Regions from separate parts of the Pelorhabdus sp. sgz311002 genome, predicted to be linked through region 1. Evidence: riboswitches for the same ligand, from Rfam matches in the RefSeq annotation. Region 1 holds a riboswitch; the other holds the start of a gene.
The links. A riboswitch is a leader RNA that binds a small molecule or an ion and turns the genes downstream of it on or off. The one in region 1 is predicted to bind cyclic di-GMP.
Positions count from the first base shown of each region.

Region 2: another riboswitch for cyclic di-GMP. It lies ahead of AC0NJP_RS15195 (putative bifunctional diguanylate cyclase/phosphodiesterase); the one in region 1 lies ahead of AC0NJP_RS10785 (methyl-accepting chemotaxis protein).

Region 1 covers NZ_JBWBCL010000006.1:60,423-68,798, forward strand. The annotation lists gene AC0NJP_RS10755 (DUF3842 family protein) at 1-46, opposite strand, end outside; gene AC0NJP_RS10760 (HPP family protein) at 125-679, opposite strand; gene AC0NJP_RS10765 (methyl-accepting chemotaxis protein) at 845-1,693, shown strand; gene AC0NJP_RS10770 (methylenetetrahydrofolate reductase) at 1,744-2,673, opposite strand; gene AC0NJP_RS10775 (SpoIIE family protein phosphatase) at 2,750-4,768, opposite strand; gene AC0NJP_RS10780 (hypothetical protein) at 4,874-5,269, opposite strand; gene AC0NJP_RS10785 (methyl-accepting chemotaxis protein) at 5,329-7,074, opposite strand; cyclic di-GMP riboswitch class I at 7,177-7,262, opposite strand; gene kdgT (2-keto-3-deoxygluconate transporter) at 7,381-8,364, opposite strand.
Region 2 covers NZ_JBWBCL010000012.1:34,527-42,902, forward strand. The annotation lists gene carA (glutamine-hydrolyzing carbamoyl-phosphate synthase small subunit) at 1-663, shown strand, start outside; gene carB (carbamoyl-phosphate synthase large subunit) at 656-3,880, shown strand; gene AC0NJP_RS15175 (dihydroorotate dehydrogenase electron transfer subunit) at 3,873-4,634, shown strand; gene AC0NJP_RS15180 (dihydroorotate dehydrogenase) at 4,631-5,542, shown strand; gene pyrF (orotidine-5'-phosphate decarboxylase) at 5,554-6,276, shown strand; gene pyrE (orotate phosphoribosyltransferase) at 6,276-6,848, shown strand; cyclic di-GMP riboswitch class I at 6,909-6,994, shown strand; gene AC0NJP_RS15195 (putative bifunctional diguanylate cyclase/phosphodiesterase) at 7,064-8,376, shown strand, end outside.

The DNA.
Region 1 (8,376 bases):
GCACTCCCAAGCCGCCGCCCATGCCGTCAATAATTGCAATAACCATTAGAAGCCCCCTTTACAATAAATCCCAAACGACAGGACTATAAAAAAAGCACGCTCATAGCATGCCTGATAAGAAATATCATACTTTATTTATTTTACTTTTATTCCCCTCATTTGTCAAAAAAACTTGCTTATTCCGCTCCTTCGTACGCTGCGGTAAAAAATAGCGTCGGTAGCTAGCAGCAAACAGAACGAGGATCATTGTTCCTACCAAAATAGGGAATATTAAAAAAGACCAATCGAGCGGACCTTGCTCCAAGATCAATACAGGATCAGCCGCTGCTGGCGGATGCAATGTACGCGTAAGCTGCATCACCAACATAGCAAGCCCCACTGCTAAACCGTAGCACCACCAAGCCCCTCCCCCAAGAGAAAACACAATAAGCCCTACTAAACTCGCTAAAAAATGGCCGCCCACAATACTGCGCGCTTTGGCATAGGCGCTATCAGGAATTACCAGAGCAATCACACAAGAAGCGCCAAAAGGAGGGATTAAAAAGGACTGATCATGTGACAAAAAGGCGAGCAAAGCAATCGCCAAAGCCCCACCTAGGCTGGTAGCAATAATTTTTTCATACTTTAATTTCCGCAGCAAATAGTGACGTTTTGCCGCTTGTTTTTCAATACTCATCATGACTATATTCTTTCGCTAAAAATAAAACAAACCCTCTAAAGTAGGTCTCTCTACCTTAGTGACAGAAAGCGACCTTCTTATTATTAATATGACAAAATAAAGAGGGAAATCACAAAAAAGGTCGAATCTTTTTGTAACAAATATCTTTTGAGGGGGATGCCTAGGATGACCAAAGACCACACTCCGGAGACGAACGAGGAAATTTTAGCTGCCTTTAAATTAGTTCTTCCTTATCTAAACCAGATTGTTCGGGAAGATATGGCAACAGGCCTAACAGACTTAACCGAATATATTAGCTATCACCGTGCCAAACAGTTTGAACTCGATCTGCCGAACGGCAAATCGATTGCTGACATTCCGACGATTGTCGAATGTATCAAAACAGGAAAAACTACTTTTGCCGATATTCCGCCGGAAGTATATGGTCGAACCATCAAAACGATTTTCACACCCATCTATGGTGTCAATAAGGAAATCATCGGAACCCTCAGCTCAGGCATCGATCTAAATGACAGCGTTGTTTTAGTCCAAAGTGTATCAGATCTTGCCGAATCAACAGCGCAAGCGACGCAAAGTGTAACGCAAGTAGCACAAAGCGCTACCGAACTGGCTGCCGCTGGACAACAAGCCATTAAATTAGCCCAGACACTGCTAGAAAAAAATCGCGACACAGCTAACATTCTCGAATTCATTAAAAATATTGCGGCGCAAACGAATTTACTTGGTCTAAATGCGGCGATCGAAGCAGCCCGCGCTGGTGAACAAGGTCGCGGCTTTGCCGTAGTAGCCGAAGAAGTCCGTAAGCTAGCCGATCAATCGCAAGAAGCGGTAAAAAAGATTCAAGTAACCTTGAAAGAAATTCAAGAAGCGGTAGCGCAAATTAATAAATCAATCGAAGTAACTGGCAGTATTAGTGAGGAACAGGCTGCTACCACGGAAGAAATCGCCTCGACCTTAGAACAAATCAACACGAATGCAAAGCACTTAGAAGATTATGTGGCTCGTTATAACTAACTGAAAAATGAATGAGATTCATATAAAAAAGTAGGAGCCTGGTATGGCGCCTACTTTTTTTGTTTACTTGCAAAGAGAGAGCTTACTGATCTTGCTAATTCCACGGAAGCTTCGATTTCAACCTTGCGTGTCGAAACACTTTCAATACTACAGCCTAGGGGGATATTTTTCGCTAGAGCAAATTCATAGAGCTCTGCAAAAATCTTTTTAGACAGTTCCACCGACTTGTCCAAAATATCTTCAGAATGCATTAAATCATTTTCTAACCATTTAGGAATATTAATGCCTAACCACTTCATAAATTCCAATGTTTTTATGGAACCGCAAGGAGTCAGATTCATCAATATAGGCGCCATCACCCGTTCTTCCTGTTGACAGAAATAGTAGTATTCGGAAAGAAAATTTTTCGCCGCTTCAATATTATAAACAGCTTGAGAAACAAAAAACTGACACCCCTGTTCGCTTTTATGCAAAATCCGCTTGTGTTCATCGCCATACTTACTATGACGCTCTGGAATCACGACACCGCCAAGCATCACTTTAGAAGCTACGTCTTGACGGAGATGATAGGCCTCTGGTAAAGTCAGTGAAACTTTTTGTTCGCGTGACGAGGCTCCGACAAACACGGAAAAACGATCTTCACCATTATCTTCTTTCAGCCAATTCGCCAATTCCACTTTGCCATATTTTCCTACACAACGATAAATAATCTTAGGAATATCGAGTTCTTGCAAATACTCACTAGCATATACATCAGGATCAACGGTTTTCATAAAAGGAAAGGGACGATCTGCGGCAACTCTATCGGCTTCATCTTGAATATCATATAAAATCAGCCCATCCAACGGCAACTTCTTAATTCTTTCTAGTTGCTTTTGCGCGATTTCAGCGATCTTTTCCTGACTATTGTTGTATTTAGGCGGCGTAAGGCCGTAAGTTAAAATACCAGCTTCACAATTTATAATTTTTTCTCGCAGCATAGACTCTCCTCTTTCATAAAAGTAGTAACTTTGTAAAACCTTTCTTTGCTAGTCTACTATATTTTCTTACTTAAAGCTACTGCTTCTGCAAAAAGGAATCTTTAATATGAATTGCCAAAGCGGAACAATCATCTTCGATAGCGCCAGAGGAAATTTTTTCGAGTAATGTTGTCGTTGCCGCAAAATCAGCGGCGCCTTCAATTACCTCAGACGGTAAATGCTCATAAATGCCATCAGTCATGAAATAAAAGCTATCACCAGAGGCAAAATTCATACTGTGAAGTTCAAACTCGGCCTTATCAGTTAAACCAAAATAAATACCAGGAACTTTCTTTAACTCTGCTTGACCACGCTGCGACAAGAGCAAGTAATTAATACCGCCAGAAATGTAAGACAGCTTGCGCTTTGTAAAATCAAAAGTAAAGACCATTAAAGCCGCAAAATTCCCATCACGAAAATAAGTACTTAATTGATTGTTTAATCGATGCATGGATGCTTTTGTCCAAGCTTCTTCCTGATCCATAATTTCATTAAGTAAACTATTAATAGCAGAAGTGTGCAACGCTGCGGCAATGCCATGGCCCGTTACATCCATTAAATAGCCATGTAAAATTTGCTGATTATGAAACCAACGATAGCCATAAAAGTCGCCACTTACGAGTGAAAGGGGCTGAAAAATAGTACGAATCGCAACCCTTCTATCTTGAAATGGCGGCGGCAATAATGACGTTTGTACCAGTCGAGCCAAATAAACCTGTTCTTGTAATTCTGTCTGCAATCTTTGCCGTTCCGTTAAATCACGAAAAGAAAACAAAACAAATTCTTTCCCTAAATAAGTAATCAAAGAGCTGCGCATTTCACCATAAAAGAGCTGTCCGTCCCGTCGATAATACCGTCGATTTTGTCTTGACCAAACCCCTTGTGACCGAAGGCTTACATCCATTTTTTTCGCTTCTTTTTCCGAAAGAATCCCCAGCGAAAACAGTGTTTCTTGCAACGCTTCATCGTTCGTGTAACCAAAGAGTCGGGAAAAAGCGTAATTTACTTCGGTAACAGCCTTTGTAGCAAAATCACTGACAACAATAGCCTCAGCCGACTGCTTAAGCAGAACGCGATAACGCTCCTTCTCTTCTTCTAGCGCTGACTCGGCCAGCTTTTGCTCCGTAATATCCATGACAAATAAAAGCTGCATCAAGTCCCTACCAGGCCACTCAATCTGCCTCGACTCCGCTTTATAATACACGCCTGTTGTTTTATCAAAGTATTCTTTTGATCCATTTTCCAATAGAGGACAATAATGACAAGGGGCAGATTTTCCAAAAAAGCTAAAGCAGCTTTGTCCAATCACGCGTTTGCCATAAAGTTGTTCCATCGAAACACTTATATATAGCAACTGCCACGTTGCAGCATCAATCACATAAGCCAAGCCAGGCAATACTTGCACAATATTATTTAAGATTTGCTGTCGTTCCTGATTTTCTAGCAACGCTTTTTCGATCATATTGCGGCTTAAGACTTCTGCTACTAAGGGAACCATTCCCTCAATCAAAGCGACAATATCCGCTTGAATTTGATTGGGTCGCATATCAGCAAGATGAATCAGCCCCATTATTTTTCCTTGATAAACAATCGGAATCATGGCCGCACTTTGAAATCCTGTAGCAACGCAAATTCCTCGATAATTGCCAAGATCCGCTTCACTAAGTAGACCCTCTAATTGAGAAAAAGCAGGTAAAATATACGAGCCTTGTTCATTTATCAAATGCAAATCGCACGGCAACAGCCTTCCGGCGGCTAGACGGGTGCAAATACAATCCCCGTTGGAAATTTGCACAAAATTTTCTTGTTCCCAAAACTCTTGACTGAAACCAGTATAAGCTTGATAAGGAATCCCCCCCTGCTCATCAAGAACGCGGATTCCTACACATTGACATTGAAATTCCTTTTGCATGAACTGAACAAGCGATATAAGAAATTCTTCCTTTGATGCAACAGCGCTACAGCTATAAATCAATTGTTTAATCGCCTCAAGGCGATCTGTATTGGCGGTAGAGTCGCCAATTGTAGTAATTTTCCTCACTTTTTTCTGTTTCATTTACGCTTCCCCCTCTACCGACGCTGTTATTCATAGTAACATTTTGACACAATTACGCCAAACCCTGCCGTAAGCTCCAAAAAGAAAAGAGCCATTAGGCTCTTTTCATGGCAGAAATTGAATTGTAATTTCGCTCAAATAAGGCACTACCGCGGAAAACGGCTCCTCTAGATAATTTTTATCATCAGCCAAAACCTTTTCTAAAACGGTACGTTCTAACGTCACAAAAGGTTTTATTTTTCCTAAAAAGGGATGCTGGAACTGAGGATCAAGCGTGTTTGATTCGACCGTCTCAATTTTAAGGCCTTTCAGTAAAAATGTATACTCACCAACTATCTTGCCTTGCTCCAGAATACGGATCGCCGCCCGATTTTCTTGGTTCGCCATCACAGAATTGACCATCCCCATAATATGAGGATGTTTTGCACCAAGCGCTTCAACATTGCGCAAATGAAAGGGAACAATTTGGTCGCGAATCAATTGATCTAATTCATCACCCATGGTACAACCTCCTAGTATCATAATATACTAGAGTACCCTGTTTTTTGTTAACAATACCCTTATAGCTTGAATTTGCGAATCGCTGATTGAAGTACTTCCGCCATGCGCGCCAGTTCCTGACTTGAGGCAGCAATCTCTTCCATCGAAGCCGATTGTTCTTCTGTAGCAGCTGAAACAGTCTGAGTTCTACCAGCTGTTTCGCGACTTACCTGATCAATTTGCTGTACTGAGGCAGCAACAGTTTTGCCATTGCCTGCCATTAAATCAATTGCCTGGGAAATACCTTGCACTTTTTCTGTCACATCACTAACCAGTTCCTTGATTTCCCCAAAAACACCACCTGCTTCTTCGACAACAGCAGTACCGGTTTTCACTTCCTTTGTGCCTGTTTCCATTGCAGCTACAGCGGCATCCGTATCGACTTGAATGTCACGAATCAAAACTTCGATCTGTTTAGCCGCATCTTGGGACTGTTCCGCTAATTTTCGCACTTCTTCCGCTACGACAGCAAAACCTTTGCCTTGTTCTCCTGCGCGAGCCGCTTCAATAGCAGCATTGAGGGCTAGCAAGTTAGTTTGCCCGGAAATGCCGGAAATAGTTTCTACAATTTGCCCGATTTCTTTGGATCTTGCCCCTAAATTAGCAACAACTTGCGCCGATTCCACGACAGTTTTTTCAATATGAGCCATCTGCTCATTTGCTTTTTGCACACGGGCCGTACCAGAAAAAGAAGCTTTCGCCGCGGCTTCCGCCACCTGGCTAACAGCCAGTGCGTTAGCCGATATCTTACCCATTCCCTGCGACATTTCTTCTACCGTTGCGGCAGCTGCATCAACGGCTTTCGCCTGCGCTAAAGCGCCCTCGGCAATCTCCGTAACCACAGTTGCAACCTGCGTTGAGGCCCGCGCTGACTGATCAGCACTTGCCGTTAACTCTTCTGATGACGCCGCCACTTGCTCTGACTGTTTGGCTACCGAACCAATGAGTTCACGCATACTCTCCCTGAGATGCGCCAATGACATCGCAACTTGACCAAATTCATCGCCGCGATTGACAAAGGCAGGCGGCAATTGCACCGAATAATCACCACTAGCCATTTGATCAAGCGCTTGTGTCATTACCTGCAAAGGCTTCACAACCATCCGAGTTAACACAAAACTAAGCAAAACACTGACAGCAAGAATCAGTACCATAACAGCCAGAGAAAAGAACTGAACGCGGGCCGCATTTTGAGCAGAGTCTGCTACGATATCAGTTACCACTTTTGCTTCATTGGCTTCAATCGCAGCCAACGCGGCCTGTAATTGCTGCGCAAAGGGCGTTAATTCTTTGGTTACTGCCGCCGCTTCGGCTTCAGCTTTAGCCTGCAGGGCGCCGTTTCCCGCTTTTTTGGCTTGCTGCGCCTCCACTAAGCGAGGAATCAATCGCTCTTTAACCCCAGAATAGTACGTGTTCGTATTGTTAACTAGCTTTTCAACCTCTGCTTTATCAGACGAACTCGCTTTCGCTAATAGTTGTTGTTCTAATTCAACCACTGTATCCATTTTCCCAATAAACCCCTGACGGTATTTATCATCACCATCAGCAATAAATCGACGAATTTCCAAAACAGCGCCTGTATAAACATTCTCGGCCTTAGCAGCTGTTAAAGCTCTTGTATTAGAGCTGCCAATAGTACTAATCGCGCTAGCATTCTTACCTGATTCATGATAAAAACCAATTCCCAAAACCAGAATCAATACGATCATAACCAAAAAACCAATTCCAATTTTCATGCCAATATTCTGCTTTCCCGCTTGTATCACTGCCAAAAAATTCATCCCCCTCTATATTATAAAATGTAAAAAAACAATAAAAAACGTCAGACTGCCTGCTGCGAATCTGACGATGGAGATACAAAATAACCAACTAGCAACCTGGCGATCATGGACCTTCGTCTTTAGACCCAGTGGCTTTGCGTCCTTGTTTTTCAACAAGTTTGCCCAATGGTGAATCAATATCTTTTCCTATAACAGTTAAAAGATTACAGTATATTTGGAAATTTGTCAATAAATGAAAAAGAGCATTATCGAAGCAGAAAAACTTGCTTCAATAATGCAAAGAGGGCCTCGTTAATAGCTGGTTTTTTCTACTAAAGTATCGCCTTTTCTGCGTTTGGCATAATTACTCCACCAAGCAGTAATTATCGGCACTAAAACAGATGTTACAATAACAGATGTGGCGACAAGCGCCGTTGCTGCCTGGGCAACAGGTTCAAACGCCGGATTCATGCCAGCAATAATAATAGGATTCGTTACAGCGGCGCCAGCCGTACTAGAAGCAGCAATCCCTGCCGTTCCATTGCCGCCGCCAATAAATTTATCAGCAAGCATAAGCGGAATTCCTGTAATAATAATAACACCAACACCAAGTAAAATACCAAGTAAACCTGTTTTTAGAATCACACTTAAATCAATTGTATTTCCTAGCGCAAAGGCAAAAAAAGGAATCATTGTATGTGTCGCCTTGCCAAAAAATTCACGCAGTTCGTGGTCGAGATTCCCTAAAGCAAAACCAACGAGGAAGGGTAAAACCGCACCGACAAACAAGTGTGGTTCAAAGGAGGCAATACCGGCTCCACCTAAGATCAACATGGTAACGAGCGGACCTGATTCAATGGACATCAATACAAAAGCTCCCGCTTCTTCCTGAGTACCATATTGCTGCATAATCGAAGCGTAAAGACCGCCATTCGTCATATCCATAGCTGCAATAATAGCTATCGTAGAAAGTCCGGCAAAAAAACCATTTTGAATCCCATTACCAGGAAGAATACTCGCCGTTACTAAGGCGACAACCCAAGCAACAGCAATTTTTGTTATCACTAAAGTACCTGATTTTTTCAGTACAATTCCAGTAGCGCGAACATCAATCGCTGCCCCCATACAGAAAAACCAAACAGCTAAAATTGGTACAGTTCCTGTAATCAAGCCATTGGTAAACGATCCGAAATACTTGCCTGACCAAGGAGCAAAAGTGTGACACAGAGCTCCTAAAAACAATGGAACTAACATGAGACCGCCAGGAATTTTATCAATTTTCTGTTTAATTTGCATATTCTAGCCTTC
Region 2 (8,376 bases), on a different contig from region 1:
GCAGCGAAGGCGCTTATGGCGGAAACTCTGCCTCACGATGAAGTGGCTCAGGTTACTACGCCAGAGACCTATACTATGGACGGTGCAGGCCCTCATGTGGTCGTAATGGATTTCGGCGTAAAACAAAATATACTGGATTCTTTGCAAAGAGCCGGTTGTCGGCTAACAATTGTCCCTGCCAACACTTCGGCTGAGACGATTCTTGCTTACGATTCTGATGGGATTTTTCTCTCTAACGGACCAGGAGACCCGAAAGATCTGCCAGAAATTATTGAGACAGTAAAAACGATTGTTACAAAAAAGCCAACCTTTGGCATCTGTCTCGGCCATCAACTGCTAGCCTTAGCCTTTGGCGCCGATACGTACAAACTGAAATTTGGTCATCGCGGCTCCAACCATCCCGTAAAAGATATTGCGAAAAATCGCGTTTATATTACATCGCAGAACCATGGTTATGCGGTTGATCCAGAATCGCTTACCAAAACAGAGTTAGAAATTACGCATTTCGCTGTAAATGATAAAACAGTAGAAGGCTTAAAACACAAAACACTGCCTGTTTTTTCTGTGCAGTATCATCCAGAAGCTTCACCGGGGCCTGATGAAAACACCTATCTTTTTGACGAATTCATGACTTTGCTGACAGGAGGTCAGTCTCATGCCTAAGTATACAGATATATCGAAAGTCCTCGTAATTGGTTCAGGCCCGATCGTTATCGGTCAGGCGGCGGAATTTGACTATGCCGGCACGCAGGCTTGTCGTTCCTTGAAAGAAGAAGGCTTGGAAGTTGTTCTTATCAACAGTAATCCGGCTACTATTATGACCGACGCGCATATTGCTGACCGCGTCTATATTGAACCGTTAACGGCTGATTTTGTAGCGGCAGTCATTGAAAAAGAACGTCCTGACGGCGTTCTGCCGACTCTTGGCGGTCAAGCTGGTTTAAATCTAGCGGTTGAATTAGCTGAACGAGGCGTCTTTGAAGAATTTAACGTACGCCTTCTCGGTACGCCGTTGGAATCTATTAAAAAAGCAGAAGACCGCGAACTGTTTAAAATGACAATGCAAGAGATCGGTCAGCCGATACCAGAAAGCGATATTGTGGAAACACTGGAAGCAGCCGTTTCCTTCGCCAATTCCATTGGTTATCCGGTCATTGTTCGTCCTGCCTATACCCTTGGCGGTACTGGCGGCGGGATTGCCTACAGCGAAGCCGAATTGGAAGACATTGTACAGCGCGGCTTGAAAGCCAGTCTGATTCATCAGGTGCTGATTGAACGCAGTGTAGCTGGTTGGAAAGAAATTGAATATGAAGTACTGCGCGATGCTGCCAATAACTGCATCACCATCTGCAACATGGAGAACTTTGATCCTGTAGGGATTCATACCGGCGATAGTATTGTCGTAGCGCCTTCTCAGACGCTTACCGATTTTGAGTATCAAATGCTGCGGACTGCTTCTTTAAAAATTATCCGCTCCCTTGGCATTGAAGGCGGCTGTAATGTGCAGTACGCTTTGGATAGCAAAAGCAAACAGTACTATGTTATTGAAGTAAATCCTCGGGTAAGCCGCTCTAGCGCCTTGGCCTCGAAAGCAACAGGTTACCCTATTGCGAAAGTAGCTAGTAAAATCGCGATTGGTTATCATCTTGATGAAATCGTCAATGCTGTTACGCAAAAAACAATGGCTTCCTTTGAACCAGCCCTTGATTATGTCGTCGTAAAATTCCCGCGCTGGCCTTTTGATAAATTCGTTTTAGCGGATCGTAATCTGGGAACCCAGATGAAAGCCACCGGCGAAGTGATGTCAGTAGATCGGACATTAGAAGGCGCATTGATGAAAGCCGTACGTTCCTTAGAAATTGGCTTGCAGCGCTTGCATTTGCCTGAACTGGATTCGCTTTCAACGAAAGAAGTTAAAGAATTGATTAGTCTGGCTGACGATGAACGACTTTTTGTGATTGCCGAAGCGTTGCGTCGGGGCATTTCCGTCGACGCCATTCATCAGATTACCAAGATTGATCCGTTTTTCCTCTATAAAGTTCTTAACATTATCAAAATGGAACAGCGTCTTAGCGAAGAAGAACTTACGGCAGGTCTTCTCGATCAGGCGAAAAAATGGGGCTTTAATGATGTCACCATTGGTGAACTTGCTGGTAAAGATCCGTTTGCTGTCAGAGAATTACGCAAGAGTCTTGGTGTTGTTCCGCGTTACAAAATGGTGGATACCTGCGCTGCTGAGTTTGAGGCGGCTACTCCTTACTATTACTCAACTTACGCTGCTACAGAAGATGAAGCAGAGCCGACGGAACGGAAAAAGGTGGTTGTACTCGGTTCCGGACCGATTCGAATTGGCCAAGGCGTAGAATTTGACTATTGCTCAGTTCACTCTGTATGGGCCTTGCGCGAGCTCGGCTATGAATCTGTGATTATCAATAATAATCCAGAAACAGTCAGCACGGACTTTGATACATCAGATCGACTTTACTTTGAACCACTTACGGTCGAAGATGTGTTAAATATCCTTGATAAGGAACAACCTGACGGCATTATTGTGCAGTTTGGCGGTCAGACTGCTATCAATTTGGCAGGGCCTCTGGCCAAACGGGGTATTCAGGTTCTTGGTACAAGCGTTGACAATATTGACCGAGCGGAAGATCGTGAACGATTTGATGCGTTGTTAGAAGAACTCTCCATTCCACGGCCGAAAGGTGAAACGGTTACTAATGTCGACGAAGCAATTGCTGCCGCGGAAGGTATTGGCTATCCTGTAGTAGTTCGTCCTTCTTACGTGTTGGGCGGTCGGGCCATGGAAATTGTCTATAGCACGAAAGAGCTTATTGATTACATGGAACATGCCGTAAAAGCGTCGCATGAACACCCTGTGCTTGTGGATCGCTACATGCAGGGACGGGAAGTCGAAGTTGACGCCATATCCGATGGTACGGATCTCTTGATTCCTGGTATTATGGAGCATATTGAACGAGCTGGGGTTCATTCCGGCGACAGTATTGCTGTCTATCCGGCACAGACCTTATCTGATAAGGTTCTTAATATGATCGTCGACTATACGAAGAAATTAGCTACCGGATTAAACGTAAAAGGCTTGATCAATATTCAATATGTAGTTGTGGATGAACAGGTTTATGTTATCGAAGTAAATCCTCGGTCCAGCCGCACCATTCCGTTCCTTAGCAAAGTAACCAACATTCCCATGGTAAACTTAGCTACGCGCGTTGCTATGGGCGCGACACTGAAGTCGCTAGGCTGCCCAATCGGCCTGTTACCGGAAAAACCTTATGTAGCAGTAAAAGCGCCAGTCTTCTCCTTTGCGAAAATGCAGCAAGTTGATATTTCACTTGGACCTGAAATGAAATCAACTGGGGAAGTTATGGGTCTCGATTATCACTATGAACGGGCTCTTTACAAAGCGCTGATCGGATCAAACATGAATATTCCTCGCGAAGGAACTGTTTTGATCACTGTCAATGATAAAGATAAATCGGAAGTTCTGTCGATCGCCAAAGGGTTTGAAGAACTGGGCTATCAGCTCATGGCGACAGAAGGAACGGCGAAGTACTTGACTGATCGAGGAATCGCCGTGAGTCGTGTGCCGAAAGTCAGCGAAGCGCCGCCGCATATTCTTGATCTCATTCGTAGCAGCAAAATCAATCTTGTCATTAATACGTTAACACGTGGCAAGGAACAGGAACGTGACGGCTACAAGATTCGTCGGGCCACTGTCGAAAATGGAATTCCTTGTCTTACTTCGCTTGATACGGCAAATTCTGTTCTGCGGGTACTTACAGTTATGCGTGAACGGCGTCTTACCTATGTTCTTGCTCTACAGGACTATGTAGAAGGAAGGGATTATTTTGGCTAAAGTTCGAGAAGAAGCGGCAATTGTATCTCACAAGATTCTAGCGCCGACTCTGCGCGAGCTTGTGCTAAAAGCGCCGGAGATTGCGGCTATGGCTCAGCCGGGGCAGTTTGTTCATGTGGCCGTCGGCGCGACTCATATTTTGCGGCGCCCCATCAGTATTGCTGATGCCGATGCGAAGCAAGGAACGATTACTTTAATTTATAAACTAGCAGGCCAGGGCACTATTGCCCTGGCTGATAAAAAAATTGGTGAACTAGTGGATCTGCTAGGCCCATTAGGAAACTCTTTTGCGGTGCAAGGCGAAAAAATTCTGCTGGTAGGCGGCGGGATTGGTACTGCGCCGCTCATTTATCTGGCAAAATCTCTTTGTCCAAAACCCATGACTGTCGTCATGGGCGGACGAACAGCGGAAGAAATGATTTGGCCGGACTATTTCAAAAGTGTTTGCCAAGATATACAGATTACTACGGATGACGGAACTTGTGGTACAAAAGGTCTGTGTATTGATTTATTGCCGGAAATTTTAACAAAGGGCTATGACATGATTTATACTTGTGGTCCGAAAATTATGATGGAGGCTGTGGCGAAGGCGGCGCAAGAAGCGGGTGTGCTTTGCCAAGTTTCCTTAGAAGAATATATGGCCTGCGGCGTGGGGGCTTGTCTTTCCTGCACTTGTGCGGCGAAAGGCGAAAAACGCGTTAAGGTTTGTACCGATGGACCTGTCTTTTTTAGCAGCGAGGTGATGTCTTTATGAACCGTTTAGCTACAGAAATTGCTGGGATTTCCATGAAAAATCCAGTTATGAGCGCGTCGGGAACTTTTGGTTTCGGTCTGGAATATCAAGATTTTGCGCCGCTCGAAGATTTAGGCGCTGTTGTCGTCAAAGGTACGACCCTATTACCTCGTGCTGGCAATGCCGGTCATCGCATCGCCGAAACACCAGCAGGTATGCTGAATGCTGTTGGTTTGGAAAATCCCGGTGTGGACGTTTTTTTAACGGAAATTCTGCCGAAGGTTTCTACGTATGGCACGCCGATCATCATTAATATTTCGGCGAATACAGTAGAAGAATACGGTATATTAGCGGCTAAACTGGCTGATGCGCCGATTGCCGGTATTGAGATCAATATATCCTGCCCGAATGTCAAACAAGGCGGCATGGCTTTTGGCGTTCAGGAAGAAAGCGCCGCCAGCGTAGTGCGGGCAGTAAAAGCCAATACAGATAAACCGGTCATTACGAAACTCTCGCCGAACGTTACGGATATTGCTTCTATGGCTAAAGCGGTAGAGGAAGCCGGAACGGATGCGATCTCTTTAATTAACACACTTCTGGGCATGGCCATTGATATTCACTCCTGGCGACCCATTCTAGGGAACGGCATGGGAGGTCTATCAGGGCCTGCTGTGAAACCTGTAGCTGTGCGTATGGTTTATCAGGTAGCTCAGGCCGTTTCTGTCCCTGTAATTGGTATGGGAGGCATTATGACAGCAGAAGATGCTGTTGAGTTTTTCCTGGCTGGCGCCAGCGCCGTTGCCGTAGGAACAGCGAATTTTATGAATCCTTCTGCTATGGTTGATGTGGCGGCAGGGCTTGACGATTATTTGGCGAAACGGGGCATTTCCCATATTAGCGAGATTGTTGGTAAGGTGAAATTTGGATAAGGAGAACAGGTATGAGTGCGAAAAGTAATTCACGCTGTATCGTTGCTTTAGATGTAAATACGCTTGAGGAAGCAAAACAGATTGTTGACGAACTAGGCGATTCTGTCAGCTTTTATAAAGTAGGCATGCAGTTTTACTATAGTCAAGGCAATGAGGTATTGCGTTATCTGCAATCCAAAAACAAATCGATTTTTTTAGATTTGAAGCTTCATGATATTCCTAATACTGTGGCAAAAAGTGCGGCAGCGCTTTCGAAGTTAGGCGTTTCGCTAATGACACTTCATTCTCTTGGCGGCTTTGCTATGATGCAGGCCGCCGCTCAAGCTGTGAAGGAAAGTGCTGCGGCGGAAAATCGTGAGGTCCCCAAACTTTTAGCTGTTACTATATTAACAAGTATGGACGAGGTAGCTTTGAAGCAAGTGGGCTGCCCGCTTGCGATTGGTGAAGAAGTTTTAACGTTAGCTAAGCTAGCTAAATCGGCGGGGATGGACGGCGTTGTCGCTTCGCCTCATGAAGCCGCGATGATTCGAAAAGCCTGCGGCGACGACTTCTTGATCGTCACGCCGGGAATTCGACCAGCCGGAGCAGCATTGCAAGATCAAAGTCGCGCCAGTACGCCAGCAGCGGCTCTTACGGCAGGGGCAACGCATTTAGTTATTGGGCGGCCTATTACGCAGGCGGCCGACAAGAACTTGGCCGTAGAAAAAATACTAGCAGAAATGGAGACGGTATGATGACTGAAGCAGAAGTAAAAGAGTTATTTATACAAACTGGGGCGATTTTAGAAGGCCATTTTCTATTGACCTCTGGCCGTCATAGTATGATGTATGTTGAGAAATTTCAGGTACTGCAGCAGCCGAAACATACCGAAACGTTATGCAAAGCTTTAGCTGAAAAATTTCGTGATGCTAAGATTGACGTAGTTATCGGACCGATGACTGGCGGTATTCTTTTGGCTCATGAAGTGGCTAAAGAGCTTGGTACAAGAGCGCTCTTTACGGAAAGGGAAAACGGCAAAATGGCACTGCGGCGCGGTTTTTACGTCGATCCCGGTGAACGCGTTCTCGTCGTGGAAGATATCGTTACAACAGGTGGCTCGGTGCAGGAAGTGATTGACACAATTAAACCAACAGGCGGAATTATTGCTGGGGTGGGGATTCTTGTGGATCGCAGCGGTGGTAAAGCTTCCTTTGAAGCGCCGACTGAGGCGTTGTTGCATCTTGATGTGGCGTCTTTTGCACCAGAAGAATGTCCCGCTTGCAAAGCCGGAACTCCTATTACCAAACGGGGCAGTCGGAAAATTTAAGTAAACTATTTAAGAAGTCCTGAATTGACAGTTATTAGCATGTTATGATATAAATAAAGATAATGAATATGGCAAACTTATCGAAAGATAAGGACGCAAAGCTATGGGTCTAAAGACAGGATGTCTATGATTGCCAGGTTGCTCCCTGTATAGATAGACCAGGTGTCAGGCCTGGTCTTTTATTTTTTTGAGAGCGCGAGGTAGGAGGATTTTTTGTGAAGAAAAATGATTCTGAGTCGGTAGGAAAGGCGCAAGAAAAGATTTTGTTTGCCGAAATAGAAGCGCAGATTCAAAAATATCAGGTTCTCGCAGAAAAGACAGGAGATATTATTTTATTTATAGCTTTAGAAGGGCAAATTCTAGCAGGTAATGATGCTGCGCTTCGTGTCTATGGCTACTCAGCGGAAGAACTCACAGCTTTAACGATTTTTGATGTGCGGGAAGACGGTACGGAAGCAGCTCTAATTTTAGAACAGATGAAATTAGCCGGAGCCGCCGGCGTTTGTTTTGAAGCAAAGCATAAGCGGAAAAATGGTACGGTTTTTTACGTGCAGGTTCAATCGCAACGAAGCATTGTAGCTGGGGTGCCTGTTTTATTGAGTATTATCCGTGATATTAGTCATCGCAAGCAGATGGAAGAAAGACTATGGCATTTGGCCCACTATGATTATCTTACAGATATTCCAAACCGCTACTATTTAGAAGAACATTTGAAAAAGACAGGCACAAATGGTTGTGTGGCGCAAAAAAGCGCGTTACTGCTACTTGATTTTGATAATTTTAATCTTGTCAATAATTCGTATGGCCATAAGGCGGGTGACCGTTTATTGCAACAGGCTGTAAAATTATTGAAGCGCAACCTGCGTAAAGGTGATTTTTTAGCCCGTTTAGGCGGCGATGAGTTTTTAATTTTTCTGTATGAGACTACCTTGGAAAAGGCGAACTGCATGGCTACAAGGCTCTTAAAAACATTAGAAAAAGAAAACTTTTATGTCGATGCCAGCAAAATTCCTCTTCGCGTTACGGCAAGTATTGGTATTGTCTATATTGATGAAGCGGTTGAAGTAAAACGTATTTTTTCTTATGTAGATGCCGCGGTTCATCAGGCTAAGGAAGCCGGAAAAAACCGGGTTATGCTTATCAGTGATATTGATGACCGTCGTCGTATTTTTGAAATGAATCGCAAAGTGGCTTTAATTTATCAGGCATTACGACGTGATCAGTTTAAACTAGTGTTTCAGCCTATTTATCAGTCAGGCAAGGGCATTATTCATTATGAGGCGCTGATCCGGCTAATAGATGGTGACCATATTATTTCACCAGTTGACTTTATTCCTGTGGCGGAAAAGAGTGGTCTCATAGCCTCTATTGATCGCTGGGTGATATCGAAAACACTTTCGGTACTTGAAAATCAGCCGCAGTTAAGAATTTTTGTGAACTTATCAGGTTTTACCCTGAGTGATGAAGGGCTCTTAAGCTGGATTGAACGCTCTATACTAGAAAGCGGCATAGAGCCAAATCGACTTGG